DNA from 2 places in the Bartonella occidentalis genome. Region 2 is predicted to be linked to the other one. Evidence: predicted binding sites of a transcription regulator. Region 2 holds the regulator's gene; the other holds the start of a gene.
What was found. The regulator HrcA, encoded in region 2, represses chaperone genes, less so after heat shock. The targets are predictions, from matches to a motif close to GTTAGCACTCNCNNNNNGNGAGTGCTAAC.
Positions count from the first base shown of each region.

Region 1: groES (co-chaperone GroES) is a predicted target of HrcA. The motif match lies at 6,082-6,110, and genes of this name have one in related genera.

Region 1 covers NZ_JAYMZJ010000004.1:4,093-12,382, reverse strand. The annotation lists gene murJ (murein biosynthesis integral membrane protein MurJ) at 1-712, shown strand, start outside; gene trpS (tryptophan--tRNA ligase) at 789-1,859, shown strand; gene WCP78_RS05905 (universal stress protein) at 1,918-2,409, shown strand; gene WCP78_RS05900 (NifU family protein) at 2,474-3,052, shown strand; gene groL (chaperonin GroEL) at 4,034-5,677, opposite strand; gene groES (co-chaperone GroES) at 5,737-6,033, opposite strand; gene fumC (class II fumarate hydratase) at 6,256-7,644, shown strand; gene WCP78_RS05880 (alpha-D-glucose phosphate-specific phosphoglucomutase) at 7,663-8,290, opposite strand, start outside.
Region 2 covers NZ_JAYMZJ010000001.1:321,641-329,930, forward strand. The annotation lists gene WCP78_RS01380 (M48 family metallopeptidase) at 1-355, shown strand, start outside; gene dapE (succinyl-diaminopimelate desuccinylase) at 570-1,748, shown strand; gene hemW (radical SAM family heme chaperone HemW) at 1,787-2,986, opposite strand; gene rdgB (RdgB/HAM1 family non-canonical purine NTP pyrophosphatase) at 2,986-3,630, opposite strand; gene hrcA (heat-inducible transcriptional repressor HrcA) at 3,948-5,018, shown strand; gene grpE (nucleotide exchange factor GrpE) at 5,145-5,807, shown strand; gene thpR (RNA 2',3'-cyclic phosphodiesterase) at 5,920-6,459, opposite strand; gene WCP78_RS01415 (HPr family phosphocarrier protein) at 6,884-7,165, opposite strand; partial or broken gene WCP78_RS01420 (PTS sugar transporter subunit IIA) at 7,176-7,524, opposite strand; partial or broken gene WCP78_RS01425 (hypothetical protein) at 7,681-8,037, opposite strand; gene WCP78_RS01430 (sensor histidine kinase) at 8,129-8,290, opposite strand, start outside.

The sequences.
Region 1 (8,290 bases), on a different contig from region 2:
AACCGTTCTTTTACCAGAATTAACGAGAGCCCTACGCAGCAAAAAATACAAAGAAACTCATAATTTACAAAACCGTTCTATTGAATTAACCTTGTTGTTGACACTACCTGCTTCCATCGCCTTTTTGCTCCTATCTAATCCCATTGTCAGCTTGCTCTTTGAGCGTGGGCAATTCACAGAAGAATCAACATATCATGTTGCACAGTTACTGGAACTTTATGGAATAGGGCTTCCAGCTTTTGTCTTGATAAAGGTTTTTATTCCTAATTTTTTTGCCCGTGAAGATACAAAAACACCTATGATTTTCACAGGCATTTGCGTTTTTATCAATATCAGTCTTGCATTAACATTATTCCCAATTTTGTCAGCACGAGGTATCGTCATTGCTGAAATTACCTCTGGATGGATCAACACGCTGTTGCTTTGTGCTTTCCTCATCAAACGCGACTACTGGAAACACGACGCACAACTAATAAAAAGAATTGCACGCTTGATTATTGCCACTTTTTTCAATGTAATAACTCTACATTACATGCTGGATGTGTTTGGGTTTTTATCCACCTCTTTGTCCTCGCAAGCGCCATTCTTCTTACGCGCTTTCGCCTTAGCGGGCATAATGAGCTTCATAGTTCTCGTGTACATTATAGCATATTTTTTTCTTGACGCTCGTTCCTTTTTTCTCACTCTCAAAAATTTAAAACAACGCCTGTGATATTTTATCTTGCTTTCAAAAAGACGCTTTGTCACAACGCACACAATGAATAATTTTACAAAGAAAGAATTATCCTATGAATACCTTCACACCCCTTGTCTTTTCCGGCGTACAACCAAGTGGTCATCTTCATCTTGGCAATTACCTTGGAGCTATCAAGCATTGGGTTGAACTGCAAGCATCCTATAACTGCTTATATTGCGTTGTTGATATGCACGCACTGACTGTTAATCCAGACCCACATGCCTTAAATGAATCGATCAGAGCGGTTACAGCGGTCTTTTTAGCGGCTGGAATTGACCCTCAAAAACAAATTATCTTCAATCAATCGCAGGTTTTTCAACACACGGAATTGGCTTGGATTTTTAATTGTATCGCCCGTATTGGTTGGCTTCAACGCATGACACAGTTTAAAGATAAAGCAGGAAAAAACCGCGAACAAGCATCTCTTGGGCTTTTTTCTTACCCAAGCCTGATGGCTGCTGATATTTTAGTCTATCGTGCTACCCATGTTCCAGTAGGAGAAGATCAAAAACAACATGTCGAATTGACACGCGATATTGCACAAAAATTTAACAACGACTATGCTCATCGCATTGCTGATTTAAATTTTGGTGTCTCTATACAAATAGGAGAGGAAAAAAAACAAGCTTTTTTCCCAATACCAGAAGCTCTTATTGGAAAAACAGCCACACGCGTGATGTCCTTGCGTGATGGTACAAAAAAAATGTCAAAGTCAGATCCTTCAGATTTTTCACGCATTAATTTAACAGATGATGCTGACCTTATTACAAAAAAAATACGCAAAGCAAAAACCGATTCCGCCCCTCTACCCGACACACCGGAGGCCTTGGAAAAACGACCAGAAATCGATAATCTGCTTGGTATCTATGCTGCCTTTGCTGAAATAAGTAAAGAAAAGGCTCTTTCAGAGTTTTCTGGACAACAATTTTCACTTTTTAAAACAGCCTTAATCGATCTTATTGTCCATAAGCTTGCTCCCATCACACAAGAATTACGTCGTCTTAACCAAGAAAAAAGTTATATTGATTCTATTTTGTGTAGTGGTGCACAGCGTGCCAGTGCAATAGCAGAAAATAATATGAAAAAAGTTCGTGAAATCGTCGGATTTGTGCATAATACATAACAAAATATATATAGTTAATAATAAATAAAAATACTTCATAAAAAATAGGGGGGAAAGCATGGTTTCTGAGGAAAAAAGCAAAAAAACAGATCACAAACGAAAAATTCTGGTTATTATCGATGGAACATCAGAATGTCGACGTGCCGTTGCTTTTGCTGCACAGCATGCTAAAAATACCAATAGAACATTAGTATTGCTTTCTGTCGTTGATAATTCAGAGTTTCAACATTTTCTGGGTGTTAATAATATCATGCGAACTGAATTAACGCAAAGTGCCTATGAAACATTAAAACAAATCGCGGATGATGTGTACACCGCTCACACCCTTGAAACAGAAATAATTGTGCGTGAAGGCAAAAAAATTGATGAAATTTTTGAACTCATCAATAAAGATAAGAAAATTTCTCTCATTGTTTTAGCTGCAAGTGGACAAGTCGAAGGACCAGGACCACTTGTGCAATTAATTAGCTCTCGGGAACCTGCTTTTTCTATCCCCGTTACTGTTATCCCAAGCAACCTTGCAGATGAGGATATTGAAATTCTCGCCTAAAATACAATAATATTTTATATGCTCAAGCCTCTTTCCAAATCTTAAAGCAATAAAAGGAGAATCTATGTTTATTCAAACTGAAACGACTCCAAATCCTGCAACACTAAAATTTTTGCCAGGTCGTGTGGTTCTTCCCCAAGGAGTATTAGAATTCTATTCACAAGAAGAAACCGCTAACACATCTCCTTTAGCTGCTAAACTCTTTAATATTCCCAATGTCAAAGGTGTTTTTTTAGGTTATGACTTTATTACCATAACCAAAAAAGATGGTGAATGGCAGCATCTCAAACCAGCAATTTTAGGCACCATCATGGAGCATTTTCTGTCTGGTGCACCAGTCATTACAACTGATGCTGCAACAAAAGCACAAACAAATGCGCTTAATGAAGAGTTCTATGATGAGAAAGATGCAGAGACTGTTTTAATCATTAAAGAGCTACTTGAAACGCGTGTTCGCCCAGCAGTTGCAAATGATGGAGGAGATATTACTTTCCGCGGATTTGAAAATGGTATTGTCTACCTCAATATGCGAGGAGCTTGCGCTGGATGCCCCTCTTCAACTGCAACACTTAAATATGGCATTGAAAATCTTTTACGACATTTTATCCCAGAAGTTCTTGGTGTTGAAGCCATGCCACAATAAACCAAAAGGTAAAACTTAAAAATATCCAACCAATAAAAATCAACTCTCTAAGAAAGCATGATGTGGTAGGGTATCATTACCTATTCAACTAACTGGAGTATACCACAGCCAACCTTTTGGATGGTACGACATTCTCATGTAAAACAAACCTATTAACATATCAGTCCAAAGTACGATTTGAACAGGCAATTTCTGAGGAATAAGCAAGGTTTCTAAAGAAAGCAGAAGAGTTTTTAACTAAAATAAGTTCCCGCTATACAAATTCGCTCGGACAACAGAAAAGATTTTCAACTTATAATAATATATATAGACTAAAACTTTTTAATGGCTTCCAACTTTATTCAGTTAACCTAATCAATTCTGATGGTTTTATGGTTCATATTTATTATTACCCTCCACAATACAAATACTTTATACCATCATCATTATTCTTAAGAAGAAATATATATTTCACTTGAAGTTTTTTAGCACCCTAACATCACTTCCATGAGTTACAGCATAATCATCTACATCTCATTGTTCACATTATAAAAAATATTAAAGTGAGAAAAATTTTTTTCGAAATCATTCATAAATGCACTCAAGATACCAAAATCATCTGCAATCTTCGTAAATATTCTGCAGTCTTCGTAAATATAAAGATCACTCCAGTGAAAATCTTTCATAAGATATCAGTTTGTGTAGCTGCCTCTTTGTTCAAAAAACACCCCTTTAAGCAGCCATAGAGCAAGAAATTTTTATTTTTTATTTCTCATGTAAGAGATTTCCAAAATACGACAAACTTTGAAAAAATCTCTCTACAAAAATACTTACTTAAAGCAAGCGAAAAAAACATTTAGGATAGTTAAGAAATAAGTCGGTTGATTGATGAGAGAATATATCAACACCATACGGGACAGCAATTATTAAAAGAAAGGCAAAACTCATACAAAAAACGGGTCGATCTCGACCCGTTTCTTTTACTACTATTTTTTAAAAGGCTTAGAAATCCATTCCGCCCATTCCGCCCATTCCACCGCCAGGCATTGGAGGCATTGGAGCATCTTTCTTTGGAACTTCAGCAACCATAGCTTCTGTTGTGATAAGAAGGCTTGCAATTGAAGCAGCATTCTGGAGAGCAGAACGTACAACCTTCACTGGATCAACAATTCCAAAAGAAATCAAATCACCAAATTGACCTGTTGCAGTATTGTAACCAAACGTGTCTGAATTATTTTCAAGCACTTTTCCAACAATAATTGCAGCTTCTTCACCTGCATTGGTAGCAATTTGACGAGCTGGAGCCTGTAGCGCACGGCGAACAATGCTGATACCAGCTTCTTGATCAGAATTTTTTCCTTTCACAGTCAACGCATTTGCAGCACGCAGTAATGCTGTACCACCACCGGCAACAATACCTTCTTCTACAGCTGCACGTGTTGCGTTCAAGGCATCATCAACACGATCTTTCTTTTCTTTCACTTCAACTTCTGTTGCACCGCCCACACGGATGACTGCAACACCACCAGCAAGTTTAGCGAGTCTTTCTTGCAATTTTTCACGGTCATAATCAGAAGTTGTTTCTTCGATCTGCATTTTGATCTGGCTTACACGTGCATCAATTTCAGATTTCCGTCCAGCACCATCAATAATTGTCGTATTTTCTTTAGAGATATTTACTTTCTTTGCACGACCAAGCATATCTAAAGTGACATTTTCCAATTTAATGCCAACATCTTCAGAGATAACCTGACCTGATGTCAAGATAGCAATATCTTCAAGCATTGCTTTACGACGATCACCAAATCCTGGAGCCTTTACAGCAGCAATTTTCAAGCCACCGCGCAATTTGTTGACAACGAGTGTTGCTAAAGCTTCACCTTCTACATCTTCAGCAATAATGAGAAGTGGCTTTCCAGACTGAACAACAGCTTCAAGTACTGGAAGCAGTGATTGCAGATTAGATAATTTCTTTTCGTGAATGAGAATGTAAGGATCATCGAGATCAGCAACCATTTTGTCAGCATTTGTGACGAAATAAGGGGAAAGATATCCACGATCAAACTGCATTCCTTCAACGACTTCCAATTCCGTTTCGGCAGTTTTTGCTTCTTCCACGGTAATGACACCTTCGTTGCCAACTTTTTCCATGGCATTAGCAATCATTTTACCGATTTCTTCAGCACCATTAGCAGAAATCGTTCCAACTTGTGCAATTTCTTCTGAAGTTTTGATTTTTTTAGCTTTTTTAAAAAGATTTGCTACAACTTCATCAACAGCAGCATCAATCCCACGTTTAAGATCCATTGGGTTCATGCCAGCTGCAACAGCTTTTACACCTTCTTGTACAATAGCTTGTCCTAAAACAGTTGCAGTTGTTGTACCATCACCCGCAATGTCATTGGTTTTGGAAGCAACTTCGCGCAACATTTGCGCACCCATATTTTCAAACTTATCTTCTAGTTCGATTTCCTTAGCAACGGACACACCATCTTTTGTAATGCGAGGCGCACCAAATGATTTATCGATCACCACATTGCGACCTTTAGGGCCGAGTGTTACCTTAACAGCGTTAGCAAGGATATCAACACCGCGCAACAAACGCTCACGCGCATCACGGCCAAACTTGACTTCTTTAGCAGCCATCTAACTTCTCCTTGGAGTTCTATCAAAATAGTACAAAATGAAAAAACTGAAAGGCCGAATTAGCCTAAAATTCCCATAATGTCAGATTCTTTCATGATTAAGAGGTCTTCCCCGTTAATCTTCACTTCGGTTCCAGACCATTTTCCAAACAAGATACGATCCCCTGTTTTAACTTCCAAAGGCACACGCTTTCCGTTATCATCGAGAGCACCATTACCAACAGCAATAACTTCACCTTCTTGCGGTTTTTCCTTCGCTGTGTCTGGGATTATAATCCCACCAGCGGTTTTATTTTCAGATTCAACCCTGCGGACAACGACACGATCCTGAAGTGGGCGGAATTGTATGTTAGCCATTTTAAAAATCCTTAAAACTTAATATAATGGAATTAATCTTAAGTCCTTGTTAGCACCCTTCATATGTGAGTGCTAACACTACTGGAGAATATAAAATCGCGACTTTATGATGTCAAGGATTACCCACAAAAATTTATCTTAAGACGCTTCGAAGTCTTGCCTCTCTTTTCTATTTTGCGTTATTTACTGCTTTATAACCGATGAACATAAAAGGATTTTATCATGGTTGAAACACGTCAGGAAACTGATAGCTTTGGAACAATTTCAGTACGTCAAGACCGTTATTGGGGTGCACAAACTGAACGTTCCCTGCATAATTTTAATATCGGCACAGAAAAACAACCTCTCACCATAATTTATGCCTTAAGCCTTATAAAAAAAGCCGCAGCTCTCGTAAATATGGAAAAAGGTAAACTTCCACAAAACATAGGGAAAGCAATTATTGCTGCAGCAGATGACGTGCTTTCAGGTGCCTTCGATAAGCATTTTCCACTTTCTGTCTGGCAAACAGGCTCGGGAACCCAAAGCAATATGAATGTCAATGAAGTCATTGCAAACCAGGCCAGCATGCTTTTAGGAGGAAAGCTTGGAAGTAAATCACCTGTACACCCCAATGATCATGTCAATATGAGTCAATCATCGAACGATTCTTTTCCAACAGCACTGCACATTGCAACCACACTCCAAACACGTCAACACTTATTACCTATTCTTGAAGCTCTTATTACGACTTTAGAAAAAAAAGAAGAAGAATTTGCAGACATCATCAAAATCGGGCGTACTCACACTCAAGATGCAACACCTCTGACTTTGGGACAAGAATTTTCAGGCTATAGAACCGCACTCCAAGCTGACCGCCAGCGCATTGAAGCGGCTCTTACTGATGTTCAGATGCTTGCCCAAGGAGGAACCGCTGTCGGAACAGGACTTAATGCACCTCAAGGTTTTGACGTTGCATTTGCAGAAACAATCAGTTCCCTCACAGAGATCCCCTTTAAAACTGCTGACAATAAATTTGAAGCACTTGCGCATCATGGAGCTCTGGCATATTTTCATGGATGCCTGAATGCACTAGCGGCGGATCTCTTCAAAATTGCTAATGATATTCGGTTTTTGGGATCAGGTCCGCGCTCAGGCTTAGGCGAATTAAGCCTCCCAGAAAATGAGCCAGGATCTTCTATCATGCCGGGCAAAGTCAATCCTACCCAATGTGAAGCCATGACGATGGTAGCATGCCAAGTCTTCGGCAATCATACCAGTGTAACATTTGCTGCAAGCCAAGGACATTTCGAACTAAACGTTTACAAGCCTGTCATTGGCTATAATGTTTTGCAATCAATTAATCTTCTTGGTGATTGCATGCGTTCTTTTGATATGCACTGTATCCAAGGATTACGCGCCAATCGCGTTCATATTCACTCTCTTATGGAACGCTCTCTCATGTTGGTCACAGCTCTTGCACCAGAAATTGGCTACGAAAAAGCTGCTGAAATTGCTAAAGCGGCACATAAAAATGATACAACTTTGCGTACTGAAGCTATCAAAGCTGGTGTTTCTGGAGAAGATTATGATCGACTCGTTGACCCAAAAAAGATGATCCACCCACAATAAACGGCTTGATGCAAACCTTTATGTGATAACGTCGGGTCGCTCGCGACCCAACCGTTGTGGTATATTTAAGAGTTTAAGTGCTGCTCGTTGCAAGGGTTGGAGAACTTGTTGTGGATCTTGAGCGTGTTTACACCAATCACCTTCATACTGCTCAAAATAAAGCCGTAAGGTTGCTCCAACCGTCCCTGTCCCAGATAAACGCACCACTAACCGTGCTTCATTTTCAAAAAAAACGCGTATTCCTTGCCGTGTAGTGATACTCTGATCAACTGGATCACAATAAATAAAATCGTCCGCTTTTTCGACCGTTAATCCAGCAATTTTCATTCCTGCCTGTGGTAAATGCGCGCGCAACTGCTCTAAAAGGGCATATGCTTTATCTTCTTCCACATTTTCATAATCATGACGTGAATAGTAAAAACGCCCATAAGTACGCCAGTGCTGTTGAACAATTTGCGCTACTGTTTTTCCTGTCACAGCTAAAAGATTTAACCAAAATAATACAGCCCATAAACCATCCTTTTCGCGGATATGGTTAGATCCCGTTCCAAAACTTTCTTCACCACAAAAGGTTACTTTTTCAGCATCTAAAAGTGACCCAAAAAATTTCCACCCTGTTGGCGTTTCAAAACAATCAAGTCCTTTT
Region 2 (8,290 bases):
TATTTTGAAAAAACAAGCTGCACTCATTATAACGCCATTGGTAGCCTATTATGCACATAAAGTAGGGCGTAAAGTTAGATCAATTTGTTACAAAGATACAAAGAGCCGTTGGGGATCTTGTTCAAAAGATGGACGAATTTCATTTTCTTGGCGTCTTGTCATGGCGCCAAGAGAAGTTTTGGAATATGTTGTTGCCCATGAGGTAGCTCATCTTATTGAGATGAATCACGGACCAAAATTTTGGGATCTTTGCGAAAAACTTTTTCCCAACAGTAAAAAGTATCGTGCTTGGTTGAAAGAAAATGGCCATATACTGCATGCTATCAATTTTGATTCACACAAGTTAGAGATATGAAGCGGTATTGAAATGGAGATAATTTCAATAGAATTTTTTGTTTAGTATTTCGTTTGTGTATTTTGTATTATAGTAAGGTAGGCATATTAACTTGAGAACAGCTGTGTTCTTCTTTTTTAATTTGTTGAGTGTTTTCCATATTTGTACTTTATCTTTTTTGTAATTCAGCTTAATAATTTTTTATAACTCTCAACTTTAGATTGGAAGAGCGTTTATGCTTGCCCTTACAGATCCTATTCAGATATTAAAGGCACTTATTCGTTGCCCTTCTGTTACGCCTCATGAGGCGGGTTCCTTGTCAACTTTGGAACAAATTTTAAAAAAGATAGGGTTTAGCGTTGATCGTCCTGTTTTTTCAGATACCAATACGCAAGATGTTGAAAATCTTTATGCAAAAATTGGCAAAGAGGAACCTCATCTTATGTTTGCCGGTCATACTGATGTTGTGCCGCCGGGTGAGCTAGAAAGTTGGACATACCCTCCTTTTGAAGGTGTAATAGATCAAGGGAAATTATATGGGCGTGGTGCTGTTGATATGAAGGGCGCGATCGCATGTTTTATTGCGGCGTTAGCTCGGGTTCTTGAAAAACGATTCATTAAAGGAACGGTAAGCCTTTTGATTACTGGTGATGAAGAAGGTCCTGCTATTAATGGTACGGTAAAGCTTCTAAAATGGGCAGAACAAAAAGGCGAAAAATGGACTGCAGCTCTTGTAGGAGAACCAACGAGTGTTAAAACTGTTGGCGATGTGATCAAAATTGGTCGCCGTGGATCAATTTCTGGTATCATTACAGTGAAAGGTCGTCAAGGTCATGTTGCTTTTCCTGAGCGGGCAGCCAATCCATTACCTTTAGCAAGTAAGCTTATCCAGGCATTGACACAAAGTGCTTTGGATCAAGGGACAAAGAATTTTCAACCCAGCAATTTGGAATTAACAACAATTGATACAGGTAATCTTGCAGTAAATGTTATTCCAATGCAGACAATAGTTCGCTTTAACATACGTTACAACGATCTTTGGACAAAAGATACGCTTGTCAGGGAAATAGAAAGTCGCCTTGCTTCAGTACAAGAAAACAATAATTGTGATCAGTTGCCTTATTATAAGCTTGAGTGGGTGCAAAGTTTGGGGAGTGTCTTTTTGACTCAGAATGATAAACTCGTTAAGACTTTGTCAAATGCTATTAAAAGTGTGACAGGAAATACCCCAGAATACTCAACTTCGGGGGGCACTTCTGATGCGCGGTTTATTAAGGATTATTGCCCAGTTGTTGAATTTGGTTTACCAGGGCAAACTATGCACATGGTAGATGAGTGTGTATCTCTTGAGGAAATAGAAAACCTTACTTCTGTTTATGAACGCTTCATTGTTGATTTTTTTGTAGGGAAGTGATTGCTTTCGATATGATAGGTGATTAAAACTGCGAGGTTTCAGTTTGCCAATTGACTGATGATGTGGTTAAGAAGGATGCGCCCTGTTTTTGTGGCTTTTAAATGCTGGTTTCCTACTATTTCTACCAGTCCTTGTTGTTGTAAAGTTATAAGTTTTTCCATTGGTAGGCTATTGGAATTTAAGTTTTCATAGCGCACGAGATCTAACCCTTCAGAAAGACGTAAGCCCATGATAAGCATTTCATTTGCCTGTTGTTCCTTAGTCAGTTTTTCTGTTTCGACACAGCCATGTCCTGTAGTTTCTACTAATTCAAGCCAACGTTCAGGATATTTTTCGTTTATTGTTACATAACGCTCATAGTTTTCAATTTTAGATGAAGATGTTTTTAAAGAGGTATAAGAATTGTGTGGCGGGCATTTGATAAAGCGTCCATGTGCTCCTGGGCCAAAACCTGCATATTCGTGATAACGCCAATAAAGAAGATTGTGCGCTGATTCAGCACCAGGAATTGCATGATTTGAAATTTCATAGGCTGGAAGTCCATGCATAGTGGTTATTTCTTGGGTAAGATGATATAAGTCTGCTGCGAGATCTGATGTGGGAAGGGTAAGCCTTCCTGCTGCATGAAGTCGTTTAAAGGCGGTTCCTTCCTCTATCGTTAGTTGATAAAGAGAAAGATGGTCTGCTGCCAAATCAATAGCTTGAAAAAGTTCACATTTCCATTGTTCAAGTGTTTGTTCAGGGCGGGCATAAATTAAATCAAAGGATAAACGTGGAAAAATTTTTCGTGCTAAAGTAATAGCATAAAGAGCTTGTTGTACATCGTGAAGGCGACCAAGTTTTCGCAGTGCTTTGTCATTAAGTGCTTGTACCCCTAAGGATAAGCGATTAATTCCTGCTGTGCGGTATCCGTGAAAGCGCTCTGCTTCTACACTTGATGGGTTTGCTTCCAATGTGATCTCAGCTTTATCACAGATTGTCCACTTTTTTACGATAGCTTGCAACAGAGCATGAACAGTCTGAGGTGTCATAAGGGAGGGGGTACCTCCACCAATAAAAATACTTGTGATCTGACGTGAACCTATTTTGTGGTATTGGGTTTCTATTTCGCGCTCAAAAGCTTTTACGAAACGCGGTTGATCAACTCCATTGACTCGAACATGTGAATTAAAGTCACAATAAGGACATTTAGCTGTACAGAAGGGCCAATGAATATAAATGCCAAAAGATTTGTTCATTACAATGTTAAAAGATTTTCTGCTAGAAGTTTGAAAGCACGTGCACGATGTGAGAGTGGTGTTTTGTCATTGAGCTTCCAACCGTGTTTTTGTTCCGTTGACATTTCTCCAAAGGTATTTTCATATCCATCTGGTAAAAAAACAGGATCAAAACCGAAACCTTTATCTCCACGTGGAGGCCAAATAAATGTACCATCAACACTGCCACGGAAATAATCTGCATAACCATCAGGCCATGCAATGCAAATGACCGATATAAATCGACATTTCCGTTGATTTTTTGAATGAGCTTTAACTTTTTGGAGTTCATCTTCTATCTTCTGCATAGCTTTTAAAAAATTACGTGTGCCGTTAGGTTCAAGAGTCCAATCAGCTGTATAGACACCGGGTGCACCGTTTAATGCATCCACTTCCATTCCAGAATCATCAGATAAGGCAGGAAGTCCTGTATTTTTTGCAGCTGAAAAGGCTTTTATATAGGCATTTTCTTCAAATGTTATTCCCGTTTCTTCCGGTTCAGGCAAATCGAGTTCCTGTGCAGATTGTGTTGTTAAACCAAAGGGTGCGATTAACGTAGTGATTTCATGTAATTTGCCAGCATTATGTGTGGCAATGACAAGTTTCTTGGTTGTTATGCTTCTCATATATATTTCTCCGGAAACAAAAAGAAGTAGCTATCTGCTTTAATAAAGCTAGCTTAGACTGTCTTCATGATATGGGTCTTTCCAAATTTTACAAGATAAAACCTTGCTGTGCGTTTGCCAATATTAAGTTTAAATAAGATTGCTCACATTTTATGAGAATAATAAGCAGAAAGACACATGAAATACCTTTCTTTTTGACAGTGGCATTTTTTGTAATAAATATGCTATATGTTTTTGTACAGCTTTAGACTATTTGACCAGACTTTAGCAAAACTTATATAAGAAAAAAGTATTTTTAAAGTAGTGAAATAATTGTGATGAAGCACAAACCCGTTGATGATGAACTAAAATATCTTGATAAGCGTTCGCGTGATATTTTTCGCCACATTGTTGAAGCCTACCTTAATGATGGAGAACCAGTAGGGTCACGAAATCTTTCGCGACTTTTGCAGCAGACATTATCGCCTGAAACAATTCGTAATGTGATGAGCGATCTCGAACATCTTGGTTTAATTTATGCACCTCATGTATCTGCAGGACGAATGCCAACACAATCAGGTTTACGATTTTTTGTTGATACATTTATGGAAACAGGTGATTTGCCAACCGAAGAACGCGAAAATATTGAAACTCAAGTTAAAGAGGCTGGCCATACACAGTCAGTTGAGCATTTTCTTATCCAAGCCAGTCAGGTTCTTTCAGATCTTTCACGTGGGGCGGGACTAGTTTTAGCAACAAAACATGAAGGAACATTGAAGCATATTGAATTTGTACGCCTTGATGGGGAGCATGCTCTTGCCGTTTTAGTAACTCAACGAGGTGAGGTTGAAAACCGTATTGTTCATTTACCTGAAGGTGTTACTCATGCACAATTAACAGAGGCAACAAATTTTCTCAATGCGCATATTCAAGGGCGCACATTGAGTGAAGCTAAAGGAGAAATTGCACGTTTATGTTCAGAAACACGAGCTGCACTCGATCATTTATCTCATCATCTTGTGGAAACAGGGTTAGCTCTCTGGGGAGGAGAAGATGCTGATCATAAAATACATCTTATTGTTCGTGGACGGAGTAATTTGCTTGAAGATGTAAAAGCAAAAGAAGATTTAGAGCGGTTACGACATCTATTTGATGACCTTGAAACACGTGAGAGTATGGCACAGCTTCTCGATCTAACAGATGAAGGTTCGGGGGTTCGTATCTTTATTGGGTCAGAGAATAAATTGTTTTCGCTTTCTGGTTCTTCCTTAGTTGTTGCACCCTATTGTGATTCACAACAGAGAGTCATTGGTGCTTTGGGAGTTATTGGACCAACACGGCTTAATTATGCAAGAATCGTTCCTATGGTTGATTATACAGCTCAGCTTGTGTCACAGTTGTTGCGTTAACACAATCAGTAGACAGATATTTTTATTATAATACTCATTGTGTTAAGATACCTAAATATCCCTTGATTTTTGTCTATAAAATTTCAATATCGAGAATAACAAATCTTATGAAGGAATGGAATTTTTATGTCTGATGAAAAAAACAAATTTACTAACGCTTCATTTGAAAGTAGCGATTTAAAAGATTCAGCTGATCACGATGCACTTAAACAGGCTGCTGATGAACTTTTAAAAATGCACGAAGCAGAATCTGGCGCAGGCGCAGAGGAAGGAGAAAGCGAGTCTACCGATCCCTCGGTTGCTTTGCAAGATGAAAATAGAGAATTGAAAGATCAGCTTTTGCGTTTGGCTGCAGATATGGAGAACCTTCGGCGGCGTACTGCGCGCGATGTAGCTGATGCAAAGGCTTATTCTATTGCTAATTTTGCACGTGATATGTTATCTGTTTCTGATAATCTTAATCGTGCTTTAGAAGCTATTCCAGAAGGAGCGCGAGAGAATGATGCAGGTTTGAAAACATTGGCTGAAGGCGTTGAAATGACTGAGCGTGCAATGATATCAGCATTGGAGCGCCATGGGGTAAAAAAAATCCACCCAGAGGGGCAAAAGTTTGATCCTCACTTTCACCAAGCAATGTTTGAAATTCCTAACGCCGATGTTCCGGATAATACTGTTCAGCAAGTTGTTCAGGCAGGCTATACCATTGGTGAACGCGTCTTACGTCCAGCGATAGTTGGTGTAGCTAAAGGGGGAGCAAAAGAAGCTTCTGTCGAATCCGATCCGGTATAGATTAACAAATAACAAATCCTTTCCTGCCCTAGCGTGAAATTATGATATTCCTCATCTCGTATTTTTGAAGCATTTCATCAAAGAAAGTTTTAAAGGGTGTTGAAACACCCTTTTATGCTTGAAGTTTCCAACACCCTTGTACAATATAAGGATCGTCACTCATAGGAGATGCAGATAATAATAAAACAAAATGGTCAACCTCAAAAGGAGAAATAGAGAAATCTCCTCGAGCAGATAGATAAGAAGAAAGATCTTCAGATTTAACATTAAGCAGCCGTGCAATGGTGATGTGCGGAGTAAATAACCTTTCATCAGGAGGTAATTTCAAGCGATCTCTTATGCATTGCATTTGTTTGTGTAAAAGGTCGAGAGTTTCACAAGAATTAATACGAACAACAAGCGAATGAGGGATATTTTCTTTAACAAACACTTTAAAACCGTTTGTACGTAGCTCAAAAGGAGGAAGCTTTATTGTGTCAAAAGCACAGATAAGTTCATTTTTTATAGAGCTATCAACTTCTCCAAAAAAAGATAAAGTGATATGAAAGTTTTTTGGATTAATCCACTGGGCTTGTAGTAAGCCACTCTGCAACGATATGAGGGATTTTGTTGTTTCTTCGGGAATTTGAAGAGCACTAAATAGACGTAACATGATGTTTCCTTATAATTAAAGATCTAACGTAAGCAGAAAATATTGCACCGTATAGCTGAAAAAGAAGCAATACTCATGACTCTTGTAATTATAATGTAAAATTGATTTATCTAAGAAAAAAGAAACTCCCCCCGATATCAATTATGATACGGTCATTCTCTTTGCCAAAAGCATAAAAAATATTTTAGATTTATTAAAAGCAATCTATTCTCCTTCGATAAAGGCTTACTTATGAATGCCAAGTGAAGCAACATAATGATGAACAAATAAAGTTTCTAGGGCAGAATGAAATCATACCAACATTGCACAAAACTACCTCCACAGGGATATAAACCTGTGATATTCGTAATGAATACTAGCGCTTATATATTATGAGAAAGACAAAGAATCTGAATAAGATAATTGTGAAATTTTTATATTTTTTTCAATGGTAGGTTCTATTTCTCCTCTCCAAATTTATTTTGATGAGTTGTTCAAAGGTGTCGAGAGCATCCGTTACTTCTGATTCTGAAACGCGAATAGTGATACTACAGACAGGTAGAGATGCTAACATCATAAGTTCCATAATTGATGATCTAAAAATAGCGTTTCCATTCTCAACGATAATATTAAAATTGTCAATAATTTGTACAAATTTTGTAGAAGAACGGGCATATAATCTGCTTTGATTACAAGTAATGAGATGACGGATTAGTAAGAGGAACATTAGTGCTTAATTATCCGTTAAAATAAGGCTTTATATCAGTATATTTAAGTCCTGCTTCTTGCGCTATTCTTAATAGGCTTCTGAGAATGAAATATTAGGAGCATCTGCAAATAGAAATTGATTTAACGAGCATAGGCAGATTAACATCAGTGATCATTTCAATATATCCCTTTTTAATGACAGAAATAGCCATATTTTATGGGGTTCCACCGAATACATCGACTGATATAATCACACCATGGTTTGTATTTGTAGAGGAAACAGCGTCTATAATATCACTTTGACTTTGAGTCTAGGTAATCATCGAGATATATGCATATTGTTGCAAATTGCTTTTGCACTCCAACAACATGCTCTATAGCATATCAAAGTTCGACAGCCAATCCACCGTGCATTATAAGCACGAGTTCAATCATTTTAAAAACCCTATTAACGAAGATCTGACCATATAGAAAGGGTTATTATTCTGTAAAGCTTTGCTATGCTGCCAAGAAAAAATTTTAAACAGATTTACGTCATATTTTATTAAAAAGGATTACTTCAATAGCTTGACAGATAGCGATACAATTTATTTCATGAAGACTAGAGAGTTTTAAAAGAGGAATACATAGATCTACAAATTGAAAAGCTTGATTTTTAGAAAGTCGTTCATATTCAGAATCAAGATTATAAGACGCAATCTCTAATTGTTTGTTTTTCGAATTTCGCTATATAGAGGTTAGCATCACAGATCTCAATACTACCTTTTGCAAACCTTCTGGAGTATTTTCGTAGAGTTTTCTGTTTTCTACACGAAGCATTGTATAATCAACACTGATGAGTTTTGCGTCATGTTTTTATCATTCAACACGGTCAAGAAGAGCAAGAGTCAGAGTTGATTTTTCTGATTCCGACGATCTTTATCATTTTAGAGGCAAGTAGCGTATCATCGTTCATTTTTGGTTTTTATGTCTATGCTTTGGATTAATGATTATTTGCTAAAGGAAGTATGATAATAAATCGCGCACCAGTTTTGCTATTTTCAATCACAGGGTCAACAATATTTTCAGCTTTGATTGTTCCATTATGAGCTTCGATAATTTGCCGACTAATAGAAAGGCCAAGCCCTGAATTTTGTCCAAATGC